Regions from separate parts of the Pseudomonas allii genome, predicted to be linked through region 1. Evidence: predicted binding sites of a transcription regulator. Region 1 holds the regulator's gene; each other region holds the start of a gene.
What was found. Region 1 encodes FliA, which starts transcription of late flagellar genes. Its sites were predicted from a motif close to CTAAAGTTTNNNNNNNNNNNGCCGNTAA; they were not measured.
Positions count from the first base shown of each region.

Region 2: a site for FliA is predicted at 4,695-4,722, ahead of ACZ445_RS29325 (methyl-accepting chemotaxis protein). Genes of this name have one in related genera too.
Region 3: a site for FliA is predicted at 2,739-2,766, ahead of flgM (flagellar biosynthesis anti-sigma factor FlgM). Genes of this name have one in related genera too.

Region 1 is NZ_AP039450.1:4,744,210-4,752,065, forward strand. It holds gene ACZ445_RS21600 (protein-glutamate methylesterase/protein-glutamine glutaminase) at 1-121, opposite strand, end outside; gene ACZ445_RS21605 (chemotaxis protein CheA) at 170-2,389, opposite strand; gene ACZ445_RS21610 (protein phosphatase CheZ) at 2,401-3,189, opposite strand; gene ACZ445_RS21615 (chemotaxis response regulator CheY) at 3,208-3,582, opposite strand; gene fliA (RNA polymerase sigma factor FliA) at 3,752-4,492, opposite strand; gene fleN (flagellar synthesis regulator FleN) at 4,489-5,322, opposite strand; gene flhF (flagellar biosynthesis protein FlhF) at 5,429-6,745, opposite strand; gene flhA (flagellar biosynthesis protein FlhA) at 6,758-7,856, opposite strand, start outside.
Region 2 is NZ_AP039450.1:6,356,797-6,364,652, reverse strand. It holds gene rep (DNA helicase Rep) at 1-184, opposite strand, end outside; gene ACZ445_RS29340 (putative bifunctional diguanylate cyclase/phosphodiesterase) at 441-2,105, shown strand; gene ACZ445_RS29335 (NorM family multidrug efflux MATE transporter) at 2,172-3,575, opposite strand; gene ACZ445_RS29330 (LysR substrate-binding domain-containing protein) at 3,724-4,644, shown strand; gene ACZ445_RS29325 (methyl-accepting chemotaxis protein) at 4,822-6,798, shown strand; gene ACZ445_RS29320 (ABC transporter six-transmembrane domain-containing protein) at 6,802-7,716, opposite strand; gene ACZ445_RS29315 (TetR/AcrR family transcriptional regulator) at 7,828-7,856, shown strand, end outside.
Region 3 is NZ_AP039450.1:5,097,499-5,105,354, reverse strand. It holds gene ACZ445_RS23280 (MFS transporter) at 1-958, shown strand, start outside; gene ACZ445_RS23275 (flagellar brake protein) at 1,019-1,768, opposite strand; gene ACZ445_RS23270 (flagella synthesis protein FlgN) at 1,865-2,335, opposite strand; gene flgM (flagellar biosynthesis anti-sigma factor FlgM) at 2,384-2,701, opposite strand; gene flgA (flagellar basal body P-ring formation chaperone FlgA) at 2,843-3,607, opposite strand; gene ACZ445_RS23255 (chemotaxis protein CheV) at 3,702-4,634, shown strand; gene cheR (protein-glutamate O-methyltransferase CheR) at 4,677-5,504, shown strand; gene flgB (flagellar basal body rod protein FlgB) at 5,813-6,220, shown strand; gene flgC (flagellar basal body rod protein FlgC) at 6,224-6,667, shown strand; gene flgD (flagellar hook assembly protein FlgD) at 6,684-7,409, shown strand; gene flgE (flagellar hook protein FlgE) at 7,441-7,856, shown strand, end outside.

The DNA of each region.
Region 1 (7,856 bases):
TCGCCTCTTTGCCGTTGGTGGCCGTGCCGACCACCTGGATCGTTGGATCGGCGGAAAGAATTTCCGAGACGCGGCGGCGGAAGAAACCCGAATCGTCCACCACCAGGACCTTGACTGCCATAAACACTCCGTTAGGCGGGGCGGGCACTACCGCCCTGCCCCACCAGAATCAAATACGCCGAGCGGCGTAACGCTTGAGCATGCTCGGAACATCGAGAATCAGCGCGATCCGACCGTCACCGGTGATGGTCGCACCCGACATGCCCGGGGTTCCCTGCAGCATTTTGCCCAAAGGCTTGATGACCACTTCTTCCTGGCCAACCAGTTGATCGACGACAAAGCCGATGCGCTGGGTGCCCACGGACAGAATCACCACATGGCCTTCGCGCTGTTCTTCATGGGCAGCCGAGGCCACCAGCCAGCGCTTGAGGTAGAACAGGGGCAACGCCTTGTCGCGCACGATCACCACTTCCTGGCCGTCCACCACGTTGGTGCGCGACAGGTCGAGGTGGAAGATCTCGTTGACGTTGACCAGCGGGAAGGCGAACGCCTGGTTGCCCAGCATCACCATCAGGGTCGGCATGATCGCCAGGGTCAACGGCACCTTGATGACGATCTTGGAGCCCTGGCCCTTGGTCGAGTAGATGTTGATCGAGCCGTTGAGCTGGCTGATCTTGGTCTTCACCACGTCCATGCCGACGCCACGGCCGGACACGTCGGAAATCTCGGTCTTGGTCGAGAAACCCGGGGCGAAGATCAGGTTGTAGCACTCGGTGTCGGTCAGGCGGTCGGCGGCGTCCTTGTCCATCACGCCGCGCTTGACCGCGATGTTGCGCAATATGGTCGGGTCCATGCCTTTGCCGTCGTCAGTGATCGACAGCAGGATATGGTCGCCCTCTTGCTCCGCCGCCAGGATCACCTTGCCGCCACGGGACTTGCCCGAGGCTTCGCGTTCTTCCGGGGTTTCCACGCCGTGGTCGACGGCGTTGCGCACCAAGTGGACCAGCGGGTCGGCCAGGGCCTCGACCAGGTTCTTGTCGAGGTCGGTTTCTTCGCCCACCAGTTCCAGGTTGATTTCTTTCTTCAGCTGACGCGCCAGGTCGCGAACCAGGCGCGGGAAACGGCCGAAGACTTTCTTGATCGGCTGCATCCGCGTTTTCATCACGGCGGTCTGCAGGTCGGCGGTGACCACGTCGAGGTTCGACACGGCCTTTTGCATGGCTTCATCGCCACTGCTCAGGCCCAGGCGCACCAGGCGGTTACGCACCAGTACCAGTTCGCCGACCATGTTCATGATGTCGTCCAGGCGCGCGGTATCAACCCGCACGGTGGTTTCGGCTTCACTGGCAGGCTTCTCGGCTGCCGGCGCGGCGGCAGCACGTGCCGGAGCAGGTGCGGCGGCCGGGGCCGGTGCTGGCTTGGCAGCCGGTGCAGGTTTGGCGGCCGGCGCTGGTGCAGCGGCTTTGGCGGCGACCGGCGCAGCGGTCGCCACCGCAGCGGCCGGGGCCACTTCGCTGAACTTGCCCTTGCCGTGCAACTCGTCCAGCAGGGATTCGAACTCGTGATCGGAGATCAGCCCATCGCCCGCAGGAGCGGCGCTGGCAGCAGCCGGTGCCGCAGCCGTGGCGGCGACTTCCGGCAAGGCGTCGGCCGCGAAGGTGCCCTTGCCATGCAGTTGGTCGAGCAATGCCTCGAATTCATCGTCGGTAATGTCGGTGCTGGCGCTGGCCGCCGGTGCATCCGCAGCGGCAGCAGCAGGTGCCACGGCGTCGGCCGCGAACTGGCCTTTGCCATGCAACTGGTCGAGCAGCGATTCGAACTCGGCGTCGGTGATGTCTTCGCTGGTCGGTGCAGCGACCGGCGCAGCCGGTGCCTCCGCCTCGGCCTTGACGGCACTGAGGGAGTTGAGCAGCTGTTCGAACTCGCTGTCGGTCACATCCGGCTCGGCCTCAACCACAGGCTCCGGTGCGGCTTCAACCATCGGTGCGGCCGACGTGTCGGCAGGCTCCGCATAGCGCGCCAGGGCGGCCAGCAGTTCCGGGGTAGCCGCCGTGATCGGGGCACGCTCACGCACCTCGCTGAACATGCCGTTGACCGCATCCAGTGCTTCGAGAATCACGTCCATCAACTCCGAATCAACGTGACGCTCACCCTTGCGCAGGATGTCGAACACGTTCTCGGCGATGTGGCAGCACTCCACCAGCTCATGGAGCTGGAGGAAGCCGGCGCCCCCTTTTACAGTGTGAAAACCGCGAAAAATTGCATTGAGCAGGTTCGCATCATCCGGTCGGCTTTCCAGCTCGACCAGTTGCTCGGACAACTGCTCTAAAATTTCGCCGGCCTCTACAAGGAAATCCTGAAGGATTTCTTCATCGGCGCCGAAGCTCATGTGGGTGCTCCTTAGAAGCCTAAACTGGATAACAGGTCATCGACATCATCTTGACCCGATACAACGTCTTCACGTTTATCGGCATGAATCTGCGGACCTTCACCCTTGGCGAGATGTTTTTGTGGATCTTTTTCCGAGAGGATCGCTTCGCGGTCATGTTCGATGCCGGCGAAACGGTCAACCTGGCCTGCCATAAGCACCAATTTGAGCAAGTTGCTTTCCACTTCGGTGACCAACTGGGTCACACGCTTGATCACCTGACCGGTGAGGTCCTGGTAATCCTGGGCCAGCAGAATGTCGTTGAGGTTGCTGGAAACCGTACGGTTTTCCTGCTCGCTGCGTGACAGAAAACCGTCGACCCGACGCGCCAACTCGCGAAACTCCTCGGCCCCCACTTCCCGGCGCATGAAGCGGCCCCAGTCGTGGCTCAGGGCCTGGGCTTCAGTGGCCATGCCGTTGACCAGGGGCGTGGCGTTTTCCACCAGGTCCATGGTGCGGTTGGCCGCCGCCTCAGTCAGCCTGACCACATAGGACAGGCGTTCGGTGGCATCGGTGATTTGCGAGATTTCTTCGGCCTGGGGCATGTGCGGGTCAATCTGGAAATTGACGATCGCACTGTGCAGCTCGCGTGTGAGCTTGCCCACTTCCTGATACAGGCCGCGGTCACGGGTCTGGTTGAGCTCATGGATTAACTGCACCGCGTCGCCGAACTGGCCTCTTTCAAGGCTGTCGACCAACTGGTGAGCATGCTTTTTCAGGGTCGACTCGAAGTCTCCCTGTGACGTTTCTTTATGCTCCATAGCTCCCCCGCGATGGCATTAGCCGTGGATGCGTTCGAAGATTTTTTCGATCTTCTCTTTCAAGGCCAATGCCGTGAATGGCTTGACCACGTAACCGTTGACCCCGGCCTGGGCGGCTTCGATGATCTGCTCACGCTTGGCTTCGGCGGTGACCATCAGCACAGGCAGGCTGCGCAGCTTTTCGTCAGCGCGCACGTGGCGCAGCAAGTCGATACCGGTCATGCCCGGCATGTTCCAGTCTGTTACCAGAAAGTCGATGCTCCCGCTGTTGAGGATCGGAATGGCCGTAATGCCGTCATCCGCCTCGACCGTGTTTGTGAACCCAAGGTCACGCAACAGGTTTTTTATGATCCGCCGCATCGTTGAGAAGTCATCAACGATGAGGATTTTCATGTTCTTGTCCAATTCGACCTCCAAGCAGTCTTAAACGCGCCCAGCACCTGGACGCGCCATTTCAATCAACAGGCATTACACAAAAAGGACTGCCGGGGGCACCACGGGTCGAACCCGCGAAGGCCGGTTGCCCTCGCGGTATCGTCTGCAGTGTCCCCACACTGCCTGTTCAGCGCGCTCGCCACTCTCCCAAACGCCCCCGCAAGCGGGCTGCGCACTGGCTGTGCAACTGGCTGACCCGCGATTCGCTGACACCCAGGACCTCACCGATTTCCTTGAGGTTCAGCTCTTCGTCGTAGTACAGCGCCAACACCAGCCGCTCACGCTCCGGCAAATTGGCAATCGCGTCCGCCAACGCTCCCTGGAAACGCTCATCTTCCAGGTCACGCGATGGCTCCATATGAGCACTCGCGCCGTCCTCGTGCAGCCCTTCATGTTCGCCGTCCTGCAACAGGTCGTCGAAACTGAACAGGCGGCTGCCCAAGGTATCGTTCAAAATCCCGTAGTAATCGTCGAGACTCAATTGGAGTTCGGCCGCAACTTCGTGATCTTTAGCGTCGCGACCGGTTTTTGCTTCAATTGCGCGAATTGCGTCACTGACCATGCGTGTGTTGCGGTGTACCGAACGCGGCGCCCAGTCACCTTTGCGCACTTCATCGAGCATCGCGCCACGGATGCGGATGCCCGCATACGTCTCGAAACTCGCCCCCTTGCTCGCGTCGTATTTGGTCGACACTTCGAGCAGACCGATCATACCCGCCTGGATCAGGTCTTCGACCTGCACGCTGGCGGGCAGGCGTGCCAGCAGGTGATAGGCAATGCGCTTGACCAGGGGCGCGTAGCGCTCGATCAATTCACCCTGGCTGTCACGGGCAGATTTCTTATACGCGTTGTAGCCGGTCGCTGTCATAGCACGGGTCCTGCGCTCGTCTGGTGCACCAATCGCTCGACGAAAAACTCCAGATGCCCCCGGGGGTTGGCGGGCAACGGCCAGGTATCGACCTTCTGGGCAATAGCCTTGAACGCCAGTGCACACTTGGAACGAGGGAATGCTTCGTAGACTGCACGCTGCTTTTGCACAGCCTTGCGCACACACTCGTCGTAGGGAACTGCGCCGACGTATTGTAAGGCGACATCGAGGAAACGATCCGTGACCTTGGTCAACTTGGCGAACAGGTTGCGCCCTTCCTGCGGGCTCTGGGCCATGTTGGCCAGCACGCGGAAGCGGTTCATGCCGTAGTCACGGTTAAGCAGTTTGATCAGGGCGTAGGCGTCGGTGATCGAGGTGGGTTCATCGCAGACCACCAGCAACACTTCCTGCGCAGCGCGCACAAAGCTGACCACGGACTCGCCGATCCCGGCGGCGGTGTCGATCACCAGCACGTCGAGGTTGTCGCCGATGTCACTGAACGCCTGGATCAGCCCGGCATGCTGCGCCGGACTCAGGTGCACCATGCTCTGGGTGCCGGAGGCGGCCGGGACGATGCGGATGCCACCAGGCCCCTGCAGCAGCACATCGCGCAGCTCACAGCGGCCCTCGATCACATCGGCAAGGGTATGTTTGGGCGTCAGCCCCAGCAGAACGTCGACGTTCGCCAACCCCAGGTCAGCATCCAGCAGCATGACGCGACGGCCAAGCTCTGCCAGGGCCAGGGACAAATTCACTGACACGTTAGTTTTCCCGACGCCACCTTTGCCGCCGGTCACCGCGATCACCTGTACGGGATGCATGCTGCCCATTTTATTTCTTTACCTTGTCTTGCTTAGACGCAGGCTACATGGCTTGGCCGCGTGAATCGCTTGCAGACCATCGATGTAGATACATTTCACGGTGTTCATACCGTCCTCAACCTACCCGCTTCGCCGGGTTGTGGTAGAGGTCGGCGAACATATCGGCCATCGCTTCCTCGCTAGGCTCGTCTTGCATTTGCACGCTGACTGCACGGCTGACCAACTGATGACGGCGCGGCAGATGCAGATCATCCGGAATCCGCGGCCCGTCGGTCAGGTAGGCGACCGGCAACTCATGACTGATGGCCAGGCTCAACACCTCGCCCAGGCTCGCGGTTTCGTCGAGCTTGGTGAGGATGCAACCGGCCAGGCCGCAGCGCTTGTAACTATGATACGCAGCGGTAAGAACCTGTTTCTGGCTGGTGGTTGCAAGCACCAGGTAATTTTTCGATTTGATGCCACGCCCGGCCAGGCTTTCCAACTGCATGCGCAAGGCCGGGTCGCTGGCTTGCAGGCCGGCGGTGTCGATCAGCACCACGCGCTTGCGCAGCAGCGGGTCGAGGGCATTGGCCAGGGACTGGCCCGGGTCGACATGGGTCACCGACACATTGAGAATGCGGCCCAGGGTCTTGAGCTGTTCCTGGGCACCGATACGGTAGCTGTCCATGCTCACCAGCGCGATATTCTGCGCGCCGTACTTGAGCACGTAACGCGCCGCCAGCTTGGCCAGGGTGGTGGTTTTGCCCATGCCGGCGGGGCCGACCATGGCGATCACACCGCCCTCTTCCAGGGGTTCGATCTCCGGGGTGACGATCATCCGCGCCAGATGGGCCAGCAACATGCGCCAGGCCTGGCGAGGCTCTTCGATTTCGGTGGTCAGGGCCAGCAGGTCGCGGGACAACGGGCCGGACAGGCCGATGCGTTGCAGGCGTCGCCACAGATTGGCCTGTTGCGGCTTGCTGCCTTGCAACTGGTTCCAGGCCAGCGAGCCCAACTGCACTTCGAGCAGCTCACGCAAACCGTTGAGTTCAAAGCGCATTGAATCGAACACCCGCTGGTCAACCGCCGCTGCCGGGGCTGGCGCAGCAGGACGCGGCGGCTCTTTGAAGGTCGGCTCCACCAGCGGCTCGGCAGCGGTCAACGGCAGGCCGGCGAACAACTGGCGATTGGTGCTGGCATCGCTGTCGCCACGCATGCTCAGTTCGGCCTGGGCCGAAACAATGCGCGAAGCGGTCTTGCGCAGCTCGTCTTCGAGCTCCATGTTCGGTACGCGCGGCGCCAGGGCCGAAGGTGTGTAATCCAGGGCAGCCGTCAGCTCGACACCGCCGGCAATACGACGGTTTCCGATAATCGCGGCGTCGGCGCCCAGCTCATCACGAACCAGTTTCATGGCCTGACGCATATCGGCGGCGAAAAAACGCTTCACTTGCATAACCCACTACCCTCAGCCGTTGGGCCCTACTGTCGCGACGATAGTCACTTGCTTGTTGTCAGGAATTTCCTGATAAGCCAAAACGTGCAAATTCGGTACTGCCAGGCGTCCAAACCGCGACAACATCGCTCGGACCGGGCCTGCCACCAGCAGGATCACCGGTTGGCCTTGCATTTCCTGGCGCTGCGCGGCGTCGATCAACGAACGCTGCAGCTTCTCAGCCATGCTTGGCTCCAGCAGAACGCCCTCTTCCTGGCCTTGTCCTGCCTTCTGAATACTATTGAGCAATATTTGTTCCAACCTGGGTTCCAAGGTGATCACAGGCAGCTCGGAGTCAAGCCCTACAATGCTTTGCACGATTGCGCGCGACAATCCGACGCGCACCGCGGCCACCAGGGCGGCAGTATCTTGACTCTTGGCGGCATTGTTGGCGATAGCCTCGGCAATGCTGCGAATGTCGCGTACCGGCACCTGTTCGGCCAGCAGCGCCTGCAACACCTTGAGCAGCTGCGACAGCGACAGGATGCCCGGCACCAGCTCTTCGGCGAGTTTTGGCGAGGCTTTGCCAAGCAACCCCATCAATTGCTGGACTTCTTCGTGGCCGATCAGCTCATGGGAGTGCTTGTAGAGGATCTGGTTGAGGTGGGTGGCGACCACGGTGCTGGCGTCCACCACCGTGTAACCCAGGGACTGCGCCTGGCTGCGCTGGCTGATTTCGATCCACACCGCGTCCAGGCCAAAAGCCGGATCTTTGGCGGTAATGCCGTTGAGACTGCCGAACACCTGCCCCGGGTTGATCGCGAGTTCGCGGTCCGGGTAGATCTCGGCTTCGGCCAGGATCACGCCCATCAGGGTCAGGCGGTAGGCGCTGGGCGCCAGGTCCAGGTTGTCGCGGATATGCACGGTGGGCATCAGGAAGCCCAGGTCCTGGGACAGCTTCTTGCGCACGCCCTTGATCCGCGCGAGCAGCTGGCCGCCCTGGTTGCGGTCCACCAGCGGGATGAGGCGGTAGCCCACTTCCAGGCCGATCATGTCGATCGGGGTCACGTCATCCCAGCCCAGCTCCTTGGTTTCCTGGGCGCGGGCCGGGGATGGCAGCAGTTCCTGCTGG
Region 2 (7,856 bases), 1.6 Mb from region 1:
GCGCAGCCTTGTTGGTAAAGGTCATGGCGACGATGTACTGGGCGCGGATGCCGCACTGCTGGATCAGGTGCGCGATCTTGCGGGTGATCACGCTGGTCTTGCCGGAGCCTGCGCCGGCGAGCACCAATAGAGGGCCGCCGACGTAGTTCACGGCTTCTTGCTGCCGGGGATTGAGTCGGGACATACAGAATTCAGGGAGTCGTTGTTCAAAAGGGCGGGCATTTTAACAGGCTGGCAGGATTCTGCTCTGTCAGAACGACAGTGTGACGTACCACTCGATCTAAATTTGCCGGTTTTGTTACTTTGCCGCAGGATGTGAGGGTTGTTTTGAGGCTAATGTTCACAGTTCGCGTGTTTGATAACCCCTATCATTGGTGATTATCCGGCCGCACGTCATAATGCCCGTCGCCACGAATTTTTGCAGAGTCTAGGGAGCTAGCTTGTCTACGCCTGTCGAACCCTTGCGTTTGCTGCTGCTGGCCGATGAGCCCGCGTGGGCAGCGTTATTGCGCGAGTGCCTGGCGCCGATGGGCGATGGGGCTGTGCTGATCAGCGCACCAAACTGGGAATCCGTGAGCCGTCTGTTCGATGACGACCACAGCGCTGTGCTATTGACCACGCCCGGCCTGCAACCCGGGCCTGGCCGTTGCAGCCTGCCGTGCGTGTTGTTGCTGGAGCAGGAACCGCTGGTTTCACCGCTTGGCGTCAGCGATTGGCTGGTGCGTGATGTATTGGATGCCGACACAGTGCGCCGCTGCCTGCGCCACGTCCGCGAGCGCGGCGTGCTGGAAAACACCCTGCAACGCCTGGCCGAGCAGGACCCGCTCACCGGCATCGCCAACCGCCAGGGCTTCCAGACCCTGTTGACCGCGCGCCTGGCCGAGAACGAAGGCCGTGGCCTGGCCCTCGGCCACCTGGACCTCGACAACTTCCGCCACGCCAACGATGCCCTCGGCCACCAGGCCGGCGACCGGTTGATCCTGCAAGTGGTGTCACGGCTCAAGAGCCAGCTGGAGGTCGGCGACCAACTGGCGCGCCTGGGCAGCGATGAATTCGCTCTGCTGATCGACACCCGTCGTGCGCCCCAGCGTGCCGAGTGGATGGCCGAGCGCATCACCGAAGTCATGGCTGAACCCTATTGGGTGGATGGCGAAAGCTTGCTGATCGGTTGCAGCCTGGGCGTGGCCCATGCCCGCGCTCGCGCTGGCGCCGACCCTTTGATGTGGCACGCTCATATCGCCATGCAGCAGGCCAAGAGCACCCAAGGCTGCACCTTTCATATTTTCAACGAGCGCATCAACCGCAACGCCCGCAGCCTTGCCGACCTGGAAAGCGAGCTGCGCCGCGCCTTGCGCCGTGACGAACTGGAGCTGCATTACCAGCCGCGCCTGGACCTGGACGACGGCCATATCGTCGGCCTGGAAGCCCTGGTGCGCTGGCGCCATGGCGAGCGCGGCCTGTTGCCACCGAGTGAGTTCGTGCCACTGGCCGAACAAAGCGGCCTGATCGTGCCGCTGGGCTACTGGGTGATCTCTCGGGCCCTGCGCGACATGCAAGACCTGCGCGAACGCGGCCTGCCGCCGTTGCACATGGCGGTCAACCTGTCGTTCCGCCAGTTCCAGGACAGCCAGTTGCTCTCCACACTCAGCCGGCTGATTGCCGAGCGGGGCGTGGAGGCGCAATGGCTGGAGTTCGAACTCACCGAAACCGCTGTGATGCGCCGCAGTGACCTGGTCAAGCAGACCATGGATGCCCTTGGCCGCCTGGGTGTGCGGTTTTCCCTGGATGACTTCGGTACGGGTTTCTCATCGTTCGTGCACCTCAACAGCCTGCCGATTGCCTTGTTGAAGATCGACAAGAGCTTTGTCGGTGGCATGGAGGAGCGCGAAGAAAACCGCAAGCTGGTGCATGCCATGATCAACCTGGCGCACAACCTCAACCTGGAGGTGGTGGCCGAAGGGGTGGAAACGCCTGAGCAACTGGCGCTGTTGCGTTTGTTTGGCTGCGACCAGGCCCAGGGTTACCTGATCAGCAAGCCTCTGCCGTTGCCGGAGTTGGTGGAGTACCTGACCTTTGGCAAAAGCCAGCAAGCCTTGCTCGGTTAGAGGTGTGGGAGGGGGCTTGCCCCCGAGGGCGGAGTGTCTGCCAGCTCATCTGTGACTGACCCATTGCTATCGGGGGCAAGCCCCCTCCCACATTTCCTGCCGCGGGGGCTCCTGCCGAATCATCCGCTTCATCTTTGCCTCAAACGCCCAGGTCAGGCTCACCGCCGCGCATGCCAGGCCCAGCGCCAGGCCCCACCACACGCCGGTCGGTCCCCAGCCCAGGGTGAAGGCCATCAGCCAGGCCGACGGTGCGCCAATCAACCAATAGCAGCCCGCGCCGATCAGGAAGGTGGTCTTGGCGTCCTTGAGCCCGCGAATGCAGCCCATGGCGATGGTTTGCACGCCATCGAACAGTTCGAACCAGGCGGCGACGGCCAGCAGGCTGACGGCCAGGACGATCACGTCGTGGAACGCCGGGTCGTTGTGGTCGATGAGCAGGCCGATCAGCGGGTCGGAATAGAGCCACAGCACGCCAGCAAACCCCAGCATGATCGTCGCGCCAAAGCCGATGCCGACGCGCCCGGCCAGGCGCGCCTGCAGCAACTGCCCGGCGCCGTAGTGCTGGCCGATGCGCATGGTCACCGCGTAGGACATTCCCGCAGGCACCATGAACGCCACCGACACAATTTGCAGTGCAATCTGGTGCGCGGCCAACTGCGTACTGCCCATGGTGCCCATGCACAGCGCCGCAAACGCAAACAACCCGACCTCCACCGCATAGGTGCCACCAATCGGCAGGCCCAGCCGCCACAGTTCACGCAGGTACTGAGTGTTGAGGCGTAGCAGGCCGGTGCTCAGCGGGTAGGCCGCGTAGGTCCGGTTGCTGCGGATGTACCACATCAGCGTCAGCGCCATGCCGTTGGCGACGATGGCTGTGACCAGGCCGATGCCCATCAGGCCAAGCTTGGGCAGGCCGAACATGCCTTCGATCAGCGCGTGGTTGAGCAGGTAGTTGATTACCGTACCGCCAAGGCTGATCACCATCACCGGCGTCGCCTTGCCGATTGCACTGGTAAAGCCACGCAGGGCCATGAAACTCAGGTAACCGGGCAGGGCGAACGGCAAGATTGTCAGGAATTGCCCGGCCGAATGCACGTTGGTCTCGGTCTGGCCAAACATCAGCAGCACTGGCTTGAGGTTCCACAGCAGCAAACCGGCCGCCAGGGCCATCAGCCAAGCCAGCCAGAGTCCGGCCTGGGTCAGGCGTGTGGCGCCTTCGATATCGCCCGCGCCGTGACGGATGGCCACCAGGGTGCCCACGGCGGCAATCACGCCGATGCAGAAAATCGCCACGAACGAGTAGGTCGCCGCGCCCAGGCCGCCACCGGCCAAGGCTTCGGGGCTCAGGCGCGCCATCATCAGGGTGTCGGTCAGCACCATCAGCATGTGTGCCAACTGTGAGGCAATCAACGGCCCTGACAGCCGCAGAATGGCCCAGAGTTCGGTACGTGCCGGATGTTGCATGATCATCACGCTCGAAAAGTCAGAGGGTTGGGGAAGGCTTGATTCTCGACGCTCTCGGCTCATTGCACAAAAGGATTAAAGCGATGCTGTGCATGACTTAAACTCATGTCTGCTGATCTGCTAGGGTGCGGTATTGCTCTGTAGGAATTTACCGATGTCTCGACGTCTTGCTCCGCTGTATGCCTTGCGCGCATTCGAGGCCGCCTCTCGGCACAATTCCTTCACCCGGGCAGCGGAGGAGCTCTCCATCACGCAAAGTGCGGTGAGCCGACATATCCGCACGCTGGAAGAGCATTTCGCCTGTCGCCTGTTCCAGCGCAGTGGTCGCACCTTGCAGCTCACCGAAGCGGCACGCCTGCTCTTGCCGGGCGTGCGCGAAGGTTTCGCCGCGCTGGAACGGGCCTGCCATACCTTGAACGCCGAAGACGACATCCTGCGCATGAAGGCACCGTCGACCCTGACCATGCGCTGGCTGCTGGCGCGGCTCAGCCGCTTCCGCGCGTTGCAGCCAGGCAATGAGGTGCAACTGACCAGCGCGTGGATGAGCGTGGACGAGGTGGATTTCAACCAGGAGCCCTTCGACTGCGCGGTGCTGCTGAGCTACGGGCACTTCCCGGCGGACTGGGAGGCCAGCTACCTGTTTCCGGAGCTGCTGATCCCGGTAGGTGCGCCGAACCTGCTGGAGGACGGGCCCTGGGATGCCGCCCGCCTGGCCACCGCGGAATTGCTGCACCCCACGCCCGACCGTCGCGATTGGCGCAATTGGTTGGAGCGCATGGGGTTGTCATCCCAGGTGTCGCTCAAGGGCGGGCAGGTATTCGATACCCTCGAACTGGGCATGATCGCCGCTGCGCGGGGCTACGGTGTGTCCATGGGCGATTTGCTGATGGTGGCCGAAGACGTGGCCCAGGGTCGATTGAGCCTGCCCTGGCCAACGGCGGTGGCCAGTGGCGAAAACTACTACCTGGTATGGCCGAAAACCCGCCCCGGCGGTGAGCGTTTGCGGCGCTTGGCGGAGTTTCTGCAGGCGGAAGTCAAGGCGATGGAATTGCCTCAGGTCGAACGCCTCGAGTGAGGGGCGACAGACTGCTTGTGCAATCGTTTGCGTGATACCCCTGCGGATCGCTCAAGTATTGCCTCGGCTCGCCGAAGTAGGTGTGTTGGAACCATCGTACACCAACGTTTCCCACTGGATAATTTGCCGAGCAACGCTATGAGATCAGGATGATCCTGGCCTCGGCCAGGAGCCGTCATGTCTCAACCTCGCGCCCGGATAGCCTCCCAGTTAGGCCTGGCATTAGCCGTGATTCTGGCTGTCGTCATCAGCGGCAGCACCGTGTTTGCCTTGCGTTCCCTCGACTCCGCCAACCTCGCTACCCGCGAGGAGCACCTGGCCAGCGAGGCACGTTTGCTCGCCGACCAACTCAACACCTTCCACAGCACCTTGCGCGAAAGTACCCAGCGTTTGAGCGGGCTGTTTGAAAAGCGCTTCGGCGCTGGCTTGAGCGTGCATGCGGACCAGCTTGTGACCGTGGCCGGTGTGCAGACGCCTAGCCTGTACCTGGGCAATCAGGTGTTGAACAACAACTTCAATGAAGTGGATGAGTTCAAGCAGATGTCCGGCGGCGTGGCCACGGTATTCGTGCGCAGCGGCGAAGACTTTATCCGCATCAGCACCTCGTTGACCAAGCAGGACGGCAACCGCGCCATCGGTACGGTGCTGGATCGCCAGGGCCCGGCCTACCAGCGGGTGCTCAGCGGGCAGACCTATATCGGTCGGGCGGTGTTGTTCGACCGCTCCTACATGACCCAGTACAGCCCGGTGCGCGACAGCAGTGGGCAGGTGATCGCGGTGTTGTTCATCGGGTTCGACTACACCGATGCGCAGAATGCACAGTTCGACAACCTCAAGCGGTTCCGCATCGGCCAGACCGGCTCCCTCGCCTTGCTGGATGAACAGAAGCGCTGGCTGGTGCCGCCGGCGGGCGTGCAGGCGCTGGATCAAGCCGTGCTCGTGATGCTGGACCTGGCCAAGACGCCGGGCACAGGACGCTTCTGGGCAGACAAAAACGAAGATTTCTACAGCGTGTCGGTGCCTTTCGAAGGCGGGCCGTGGGCCGTGGTCGCGAGCATGCCCAAGGCTGAGATCCGCTCGGTGACATGGGACGTCGGTATCCGCCTGGTGATCGGCAGCGTGCTGGCCATGCTGCTGGCGGTCGGTGCAACGGTGTGGTTGCTGCGCAGCAAGCTGGCGCCGTTGGGCGACCTGGTGCGCCAGGCCGAAGCCTTGGGCGCGGGCGACTTGAGCGCACGCTTGAATGTGTCCAGTCATGACGAAATCGGCCAACTGGCGCGCAGTTTCAACCAGATGGGTGAAGCGCTGTCGACCATGGTCTCGCATATCCGCAAGGCGGCCGAAGAGGTCAACAGCCGTGCGCAGGCGCTGTCCGGTTTGTCCGGTGGCGCCTATGAAGGCATGGAGCAGCAGTCCGGCGAGATCACCAGTATGGCCGGCGCGGTGGAAGAGTTCAGCGCCACCTCGCTGAACATTGCCGACAACATGGGTAGCACCGAACGCCTGGCCCAGGAAAACGCCCAACAGACCCGCATCGGGCGCAACTCGATGCAAGAGGCGTCGTCATCCCTGGAACACATCGCCACTGCGCTCAACAGCACGGCCACGGTGATCAACACCCTGGGCCAACGCTCCCAAGAGATCGGTGGAATCGTCGGCGTGATCACCTCGATTGCCGAACAGACCAACCTGCTGGCGCTCAACGCCGCCATCGAGGCCGCCCGCGCCGGTGAACAAGGCCGTGGGTTTGCCGTGGTCGCCGATGAGGTACGGAACCTGGCGTCGCGTACCCGCGAGGCCACTGACGAAATCTCCGGAATGATCCAGAGCATCCAGCAGGAAACCGGCAACGCCATCAGCACCATGGAGCGCGGCAATGTGTTGATGCAGGAAGGCCTGTCGCGTAACGCTGACGTGGCGTCGGCCCTGGCGCGTATCGACGAGCAAAGCCGCTCGGCCGGTCAGCAGTTTGCCGCGATCACCACCGCCACCCAGGAACAGAGCAGCACCGCGACCTTGCTCAGCAGCAACCTGCAGAGCATCGCGCTGGCCAATAGCGAGCAGCGGGAAGTGGTGTCGAACCTGGCGATTACCGCCAAGGAACTCGAAACCCTGGCGGCGGGCTTGCGGCATGAGGTGGACCGGTTTCGTTGAGGCCTAGCGGTCGCCCAGGCCTGGGTCAACGCGCTTGCCGATGTCCTTCAGGCGCGCCAGTTGGTCGACCATGCCGGGGGCTTCGTCCATGCTGGTGACGAAGGTCCACAGGTAGGTCATGACCGCGTAGATATGGCCGGCCTTGACTGCGGGTGACAGCGCCAACTGGCTGATGGCGACCACAAACAGCAAGGCGGCCAGCGTGCCGAGAAACAGGTACGCAGCCGCCTCGCGATCCGACAGCCAGATGCGCAGGCGTGAAAGGACCCGGTAATGGCGCCGCAGGGTTGGTGCGCCGACTTTTTCCACCAGGCCGATTTCTTTTTCCAGCCGGTTGTTTAGCCGTTCATGCAGCTCCTGGTTGCGCCGGGCAAAGCGTGGCAACAACGTGATGCACAGCACCAGTGCGCCCAGGCACGCCAGGCCTACCCAGGGCTCGATTACGATCAACATCACCGCCGCGCCAATAATCGACACCAGCGCCGTGGCGATGATCGGCACATGCTTCTCAAAGAAGTCGACGAACTCCCGGGCGAGCACCACCCGCGCCGCCGATTTCGACGTGCTGTGGTTCTGCAGGCGTTGATTGAGGATCACCGGCACCGCCAGATCGGCGTAAATCCGCGTGAAGGTTCGCGTATCCAGCGCCCGGCGTGCCGCGCCGACCACCCAGAATGCCAGGACCACGGCGGCGTAGAACAGCGCGTTGCCGGCGTCGCCACGGATGATCGCGTCCACCGCAAACCCGGCAAACAACGGGTAGGCCAGTAGCAGCGCGTTCTCCAGCGCGACCAGCGACAGCGTGGCGGACAGCTTGCCGGGATAGGCTTTGGCGATGGCCTTGAGGGTCTGGCCGGCGGATTGCTGGCCGATTTTCTGGCTTTCTTCAATCAGGATTTGAGGGGTGACGGATGTCATGGATGCACCAAAGGGGTGGTAGACGCTATGATTGAGCGACTGCTCAAGTATCCTTGAGCGATCGCTCAAAAAGCAAGCGCCGCTTATCTGCGGCGTCGAAAGGAATTGCCCATGTCGCGTAACGACCGTAAAGACCAGAT
Region 3 (7,856 bases), 350 kb from region 1:
GGGGCTGGTTCTCGGCCAGTTGATCCTGGTCATGCACCCTCAGCTTGGCCTCGAACTGCTGATGCTGGTCGCACTGTGCTTTGCGCTGTGCCTGGTGCCGGTGGCCATGACTCGTCGTATTCACCCGGCGCCCCTGCATCCGGCGCCGATGGAGCCACGTTTCTTTATCAAGCGCGTCCCGCAGTCGTTGAGTACGGTGCTGGGGGCAGGGGTGATCGTGGGCTCATTCTACGGCCTGGCGCCGCTCTATGCCTCCCAGCAAGGGCTATCTACCGAACAGGTGGGTCTGTTCATGGGTAGCTGCATTTTTGCCGGCTTGTTGGTGCAGTGGCCGTTGGGCTGGTTGTCGGATCGTTATGACCGTGCGCTGCTGATCCGTTGTTTTGCCCTGTGCCTGGCGGTGGCTGCATTACCGTTGGCGATAATGACCCAGGTGCCGCTTGAAGTGTTGTTCGTGGCGGGCTTCCTATGTTCGTTGGTGCAGTTCTGCCTGTATCCACTGGCGGTGGCGTTCTCCAACGACCATGTGGAAGGTGACCGTCGCGTGTCACTAACGGCGATGCTGCTGGTGACCTACGGTGTCGGTGCGAGTATCGGGCCGTTGCTGGCCGGTGTGGTGATGAAGGTGTTTGGCAGTCACATGCTGTATGCGTTTTTCAGCCTGTGTGCGCTGATCCTGGTGTGGCGGATTCGGCCGAAAGCCGTGACCAACCTGCATCAGGTGGATGACGCGCCGCTGCACCACGTGGCAATGCCCGACAGCATGTCCAGCTCGCCGTTGGTAGCCTGCCTCGATCCACGGGTGGACGAGGCGGTGGTGCAGGAGCAAATGCAAACCGCCGCGCCGGAACCCGATCCGGAAACGGTCACATCGGTCGACGAGCCGCTCTTTGAGGGGCCGCCTGAGCCGCCGGGCCCGGACGAGCATCCTCATGACTTGAGCAGGGCGCGCCCCTGAATGCAAAAACGGGCAGATCCCCTCAGGATCTGCCCGTTTTTTTTGCCACGATCTTTAAGGTTAAAAATCGTCGTCTTTATCAAAGCGCCGTGCTTCGCGTTGCAGTTGGTACACAAAGCGTTCTACCTGGCGCTGCACCAGGCCACTCATATTGTGGAAGCGCACGCCGGCGAAAGTGGTGTTGATCTTCTCTTCGAAGTGCAGGTACCGCAGTTCGACCGAGGTAGTCATGCTGCCAAAGGGTAGGGCGGCGATAAAACGGTCGTAGACCTGGCCCAGCTGCAGGCGCTCGGAGATGTCTCCTTCAAAGCGCAATTTGCAGCCGGTAGCGGAAATATCCAGCAGTTTGCCGCTGATCGGGGCCTTGAGCTTCTCGCCACCCAGTTCGATGTTCACCAGTTGCGCCAGCTTCAGGGCTGCGCGAAAGGCATTGCGACGCTGGTGGTAGACTACTTCGTCGGGCAGGCTGCCGGTGTAGATGCGGTGGCCGTCTTTTTCGCTGATGCTCAGGTTGCCGTTGCTGTCCCACGCCACGCGTACGCCGTCGTGGAAACCTTCGATACGGAAGGGTTCACCGTTTTCGAGGTAGCGTTCACCGTCGCGGGGGATCATTTCATCCAGGGCCAGGGTGCCGCTGTCCCGATTGACGTCCACCAGGTAGCTCTGGAAGCGCTGGCTGCGTTCGTGGAAGGTGATGATCAGCGGGTCATGGCTATCTTGCAGCATGCGCAAGGTACTGGCGATTTCCAGAGGCGTGGTGAGGACCTTGGGTGGCTGCGGGGCATCTTCCGCATTAAGGGCGTTGAACACGGTTCTTCCATCTCCAGACAAAATACGACTACACGCAAGAGCAGGCATTCTGCCAGTATGTGGCGCGCCTTGGATAGGCCGCGCTGTAAACCGGCGTCAGGCTTGGCTGCGGGTGCTTGGCTTGACCAGGCGCGAGGTGGAGCCCTGAGCGTTGTAAAGCGCTGGAGGCTCTCCGCCGTGAAGTATACGCAACTGGTTGGCGGTCGTGGCTTGCTGAAGCTGGATCGACTGACCGTTGAGTTGGTTGGCTTCCTGGCACTGGGTGAGCAATAGGTTGAGTGCTTTGCTCTGGGCCAGTAGTTGATCGCCGACCGAGGAGTGGCTGGCCAGCTGCGCGAGGCCATCATGGTCGGCGGGCAGGCCCAGGCTGACGAGGATCTCGCTGCGTTTTTTGCCGTGCTGTTCCAGCAGGACAATCAGCGATTGCTTGCGCGCCAGAATTTCTTCCAGCAGGGGCATGTCCCGGCCGTAAAGGGCCAGGGATTCTTCCCTGAGCAGCTCGAGCAGCAATTGCGTCGGTGCTAGATCATAAATGATCAGTTGAAGCAGGGTTTCGTCGTGATGCATGGCTGGCCTTGGGGTTTAAGCGTCCAAAAGCCCGGCGCAGGCCTTTGCCTAGCGCTCGGCTTCGAAATTAAGCAGCTTGCTGGCTACACGGTTGCTGTCGACTTTATAGCTGCCATCGGCGATTGCCTGTTTCAATTCGGCCACACGGGCTTTATTGACTACCGGTTGATCGCGCAGCGAGTCAGTGACCTTCTGCAACTGTTGAGCCTCATTGCTCAGGTGTACGGATTCCCCGCTCTGGCTGGCCTGTTCTGCCTTGGCGGGCAGTGGCTGAGCCTTGGCTTCTACGCTGTCCTTGGTGCCGACAGTGCGCGTAGGTGCCGACGTTGTCGGGGTGCTATTTAAACGGCTGAAATCGATGACCATGATCAAAAAACCTCTGGGTATTTGGACGCTTGCCATGTTTTCGGCCATATCCGGACAAACTTTAGGCTCGAATGACAATAAACTGCACCGGCCGGCATCCAACCGACAGTGTAGGAAAAGCTGGCGTCTGATACCAGTGGTCTATAAAGCCACCTCCACTTGACCGGGAGCCGTGACACGCGCCTTGATCACACGGTTGGAGTTGAGATTCTTCACGCGTATCTGTTCGCTCATGCCGCCGTTGGACAAGGCTTCCCCCGGCATTTTGACCTGCAGCGCGCCACTGCTGGCGGAAATCACTACCTGGTCACCTTTGCGAATCACCTCGGCCTGCTCCAGGTGCACCAGGGTGATGACCTGATCGGTGACCACTGGTCGGGTCAGTTTCTGCCCGACGGCCTGGTCGAGGGAGGTCAAGTAGCCCTGGCTGATCATGCTGATGTCGCGTTCGCGCAGCACCACGTCCTCAAAACCGATAATGCCCGTGCGTTTAAGTGGGCGGGCAACCACCACCACATCGCGGAACAATTTGACCTGGGCGGGCACGAACACCGTCCAGGGCGAGGCGCCGTCGCAGCGCACCTTCACCGTTACGCGACCGATGGGTTGGGCGGGGCTTTCCAGGGTGGCTGTCAATTCCTTGTCGCACATGGGCATGCGCAGGCGCGGGTCCAACTGGTTGACCTGGATTTCGTAACGCCCCGGCGTCTGGGTGGTCGCCAGATAATCTTCTACAGTGAACTCAAGAAAGCCCTGGGTGACGCCGATAAGTAGATCAGGCAAGGTGACGTTATCTGCGCGGGCCGTGGCGCCCAGGCCCAAGGCAAGCAGTGCCAGCGGCGCGCAGAGCAGTCTGCAATACCGTGTCAGGTGGAGGCGTCGGGAAACTGTCGTTTTAATATCCATGACCAATAAATAGCAAAGCTCGTGCCGTTTAGTGTTGGGTGCGCGTCACTGCCCTTATAGGTATGGCCGAAGGTTTTAGCGTGGGAGTCAAGGCATGGCAGGAGTAATGGATTCAGTAAACCAGCGCACACAGCTGGTGGGGCAGAATCGCCTGGAGTTGTTGCTTTTTCGCCTGGATGGCAAGCAGCTGTATGGCATCAACGTGTTCAAGGTGCGGGAAGTGCTGCAATGCCCCAAGCTGACGATCATGCCCAAGTCCAGCCCGGTGGTGTGTGGCGTTGCCAACATCCGTGGCGCGACGATCCCGATTCTTGATCTGGCCCTGGCCACCGGTTCCGCCGGTTTGCAGGACCGCGAAAGCCCGTTCGTGATCATTACCGAGTACAACACCAAGACCCAGGGTTTCCTGGTGCGCTCGGTGGAGCGCATCGTCAACATGAACTGGGAGGAGATCCATCCGCCGCCCAAGGGCACCGGTCGTGACCACTACCTTACGGCGGTGACGCGGGTCGACAACCAGTTGGTGGAAATCATCGACGTCGAGAAAATCCTCGCCGAAGTGGCGCCTACCTCCGAATCGATCTCGGTGGGTGTGGTGGACGCCGAAACCGCGCACAAGGCAGTCTCACTGCGCGTGCTCACGGTGGACGACTCGTCCGTGGCGCGCAAGCAGGTGACCCGTTGCCTGCAAACCGTCGGCGTTGAAGTAGTGGCACTCAATGACGGGCGCCAGGCGCTGGACTACCTGCGCAAGCTGGTGGATGAAGGCAAGAAGCCGGAAGAAGAATTCTTGATGATGATTTCCGACATCGAGATGCCGGAAATGGACGGCTATACCCTCACGGCCGAGATCCGCAACGATCCACGCATGCAAAAATTGCATATCATCCTGCATACTTCGTTGTCGGGTGTATTCAACCAGGCGATGGTCAAGAAGGTCGGTGCCGATGACTTCTTGGCCAAATTCCGTCCTGATGACCTGGCATCCCGGGTTGTCGACCGGATCAAGGCAGCAGATCACAGCTAAGGTGTTTCCCTTGGCGGTCATACGATTTTAGAGGCGGTATCAGTGTCTACAGGTAATTTGGATTTTGAACAGTTCCGGGTCTTCCTGGAAAAAGCCTGTGGCATATTGCTCGGTGAAAACAAGCAGTACCTGGTATCCAGCCGTCTCAACAAACTGATGGAGCAGCAGGGCATCAAGTCGTTGGGTGAGTTGGTGCAGCGCATCCAGGGCCAGCCGCGCAGCGGGCTCAAGGAAATGGTGGTCGATGCCATGACCACCAACGAAACCCTGTGGTTCCGCGATACCTACCCGTTTGAAGTGCTCAAGAGCAAAGTGCTGCCGGAAGCCATCAAGGCCAGCCCCGGCCAGCGCCTGCGCATCTGGTCGGCCGCCTGTTCCTCGGGGCAGGAACCGTACTCGATTTCGATGTCCATCGATGAGTTCGAGCGGACCAACATGGGCCAGTTGAAGGCGGGGGCGCAAATCGTGGCCACCGACCTGTCCGGCACCATGCTCACCAACTGCAAGACCGGTGAGTACGACAGCCTGGCCTTGGGGCGTGGTTTGTCCCAGGAGCGCCTGCAGCGTTACTTCGACCCGAAAGGGGCTGGACGCTGGGCGGTCAAGGCGCCGATCAAGAACCGTGTGGAATTCCGCTCCTTCAACCTGCTCGACAGCTATGCCAGCCTGGGCAAGTTCGACATGGTGTTCTGCCGCAACGTGCTGATCTACTTCTCGGCCGAAGTGAAGAAAGACATCCTGTTGCGCATCCACGGCACGCTCAAGCGCGGTGGTTATCTGTTCCTTGGTGCTTCTGAGGCGCTGAACGGTCTGCCGGACCATTTCCAGATGGTGCAGTGCAGCCCGGGGATCATCTACCAGGCTAAATAAAGCTGCGCGGTAAAAAATGTGGGAGGGGGCTTGTTCCCGATGACGGTGTGTCAGTGATCGATGTATCAACTGAACCACTGCCATCGGGAACAAGCCCCCTCCCACATTTGTTTTGCGGCAAACCGCAGTAAAGCGGCAACCCTCATTGCCGCTTTACTGGCGCCACGCGGAAACCGCTTGCCGCTTTTCTGGCATTGCCGCCGGCAACCCCCTCCGAAACCCTTGATATACGGGCCTGCGCAAGATTGGCATGCACCTTGCTATAACCCTGTTAACGAAAAGCAGGTCAGCCCTTGAAGGTTTCCGCCATGAGCATCAGCTTCGATAAAGCGCTCGGTATCCACGAACAAGCCCTGGGCTTCCGCGCCCAGCGTGCCGAAGTCCTGGCCAACAACATTGCCAACGCCGACACCCCGAACTACAAGGCTCGGGACCTGGATTTCTCCGCCGTGCTCGCCGCACAGCAGGACAAGACCAAGAACGGCACCTTCGCCTTGAACATGACCAATAGCCGTCATATCGAAGCGCAAGGCCTGAGCAATGGTGACGAGTCGTTGCTGTATCGCACGCCGATGCAACCGTCGATCGACCAGAACACCGTCGACGCCCAACTGGAGCAATCGGCCTACGCCGAGAACTCGGTGAACTTCCAGGCCAGCTTTACCCTGCTCAACAGCAAATTCAAAGGGCTGATGTCAGCCCTGCGTGGAGAGTAAGCCATGTCCCTGTCCAGTGTTTTCAATATTGCCGGCAGTGGCATGAGCGCGCAGACCACGCGCTTGAACACCGTCGCCAGTAACATCGCCAACGCCGAGACCGTGTCTTCGAGCATTGACCAGACCTACCGCGCCCGCCACCCGGTGTTCGCCACCATGTTCCAGGCTGGCCAGAACGGCGGCAGCGATTCACTGTTCCAGGACCAGGGTGCCGCCGGCTCCGGCGTGCAGGTGCTGGGTGTGGTCGAGGATCAAAGCAACCTCGAAGCCCGCTACGAACCCAACCATCCCGCCGCGAACGAAAAGGGTTATGTCTATTACCCCAACGTCAACGTGGTCGAGGAAATGGCTGACATGATTTCCGCCAGCCGCTCGTTCCAGACCAACGCGGAAATGATGAACACCGCCAAAACCATGATGCAGAAGGTCCTGACCCTGGGTCAGTGATAAGGGGCGCCAAACAATGGCCATCGTTGATACGTCAAACAATACGCCGGTCCAGGACCTGTTCAACTCCAAGGTCAAGAACGCCCAGGACAACAGCAGCGTCAGCGACGCCGCCAACAAGGCGACGGGCAAGCAGGCGTTGGGCAAGGATGCGTTCCTGCAACTGCTGGTGACTCAGCTGAAAAACCAGAACCCGCTGTCGCCGCAAGACAACGGCGCGTTCGTGGCGCAACTGGCGCAGTTCAGCAGCCTGGAAGGCATCAACACCCTGAACGACTCGGTGAATGCGATCTCCACCAACTTCAGCTCGTCCCAGGCATTGCAGGCGTCGTCGCTGGTCGGACGCTCGATCATCATCCAGACCGACAAGGCCATGGTTGATACGAGCAAGAGCATGACCGGTTCTGTGGCGGTGACCTCGGCGGTGGGCAACGTCTCCGTCAAGATCACCGACAAAGACGGCAACGTGGTGCGCACCATCGACATGGGGGCCCAGAGCGCGGGCACCCAGAACTTCATCTGGGATGGCAAGAACGACAAGGGCGAGGTCGCTCCAGCGGGCACCTACACCTTCAACGCCACCACCAAGAACGACAAGGGTGACTCGGTTGCCCTGGCCACTTCGCTGCCAGCGACGGTAACGAGCGTGACCCTGAGCAAGACCGGCGGCGAAATGCTGCTGAACCTGGCTGGCGGCATGGGCAGCGTCAAGCTGTCGCAAATTCAGACTATCGGTACATAGAGCCGGCTAAATACGGCAGAGGGAGAGAAACATGTCTTTTAACATCGGCCTTAGCGGCCTCTATGCGGCCAACAAACAACTGGACGTGACCGGCAACAACATCGCCAACGTCGCGACCACTGGCTTCAAGTCGTCCCGTGCGGAATTCGCCGACATCTACGCGGCGTCCAAGCTGGGCACTGGCCAGAACAGCATCGGCAACGGTGTGAACCTGGCGGCCGTGTCGCAGCAGTTCACCCAAGGTGACGTCAACGGCAGCGGCGGTATCCTGGACATGGCGATCCAGGGTGGCGGCTTCTTCGTGCAAAAGGGCAGCGACGGTTCGCTGGAATACACCCGCAGCGGTGCCTTCCGTGCCGACAAAGACGGCTACATCACCAACAACACCGGCACCTCGCGCCTGCAAGGCTACGCGGCGGATGCGGATGGCAAGATCATCAAGGGCGG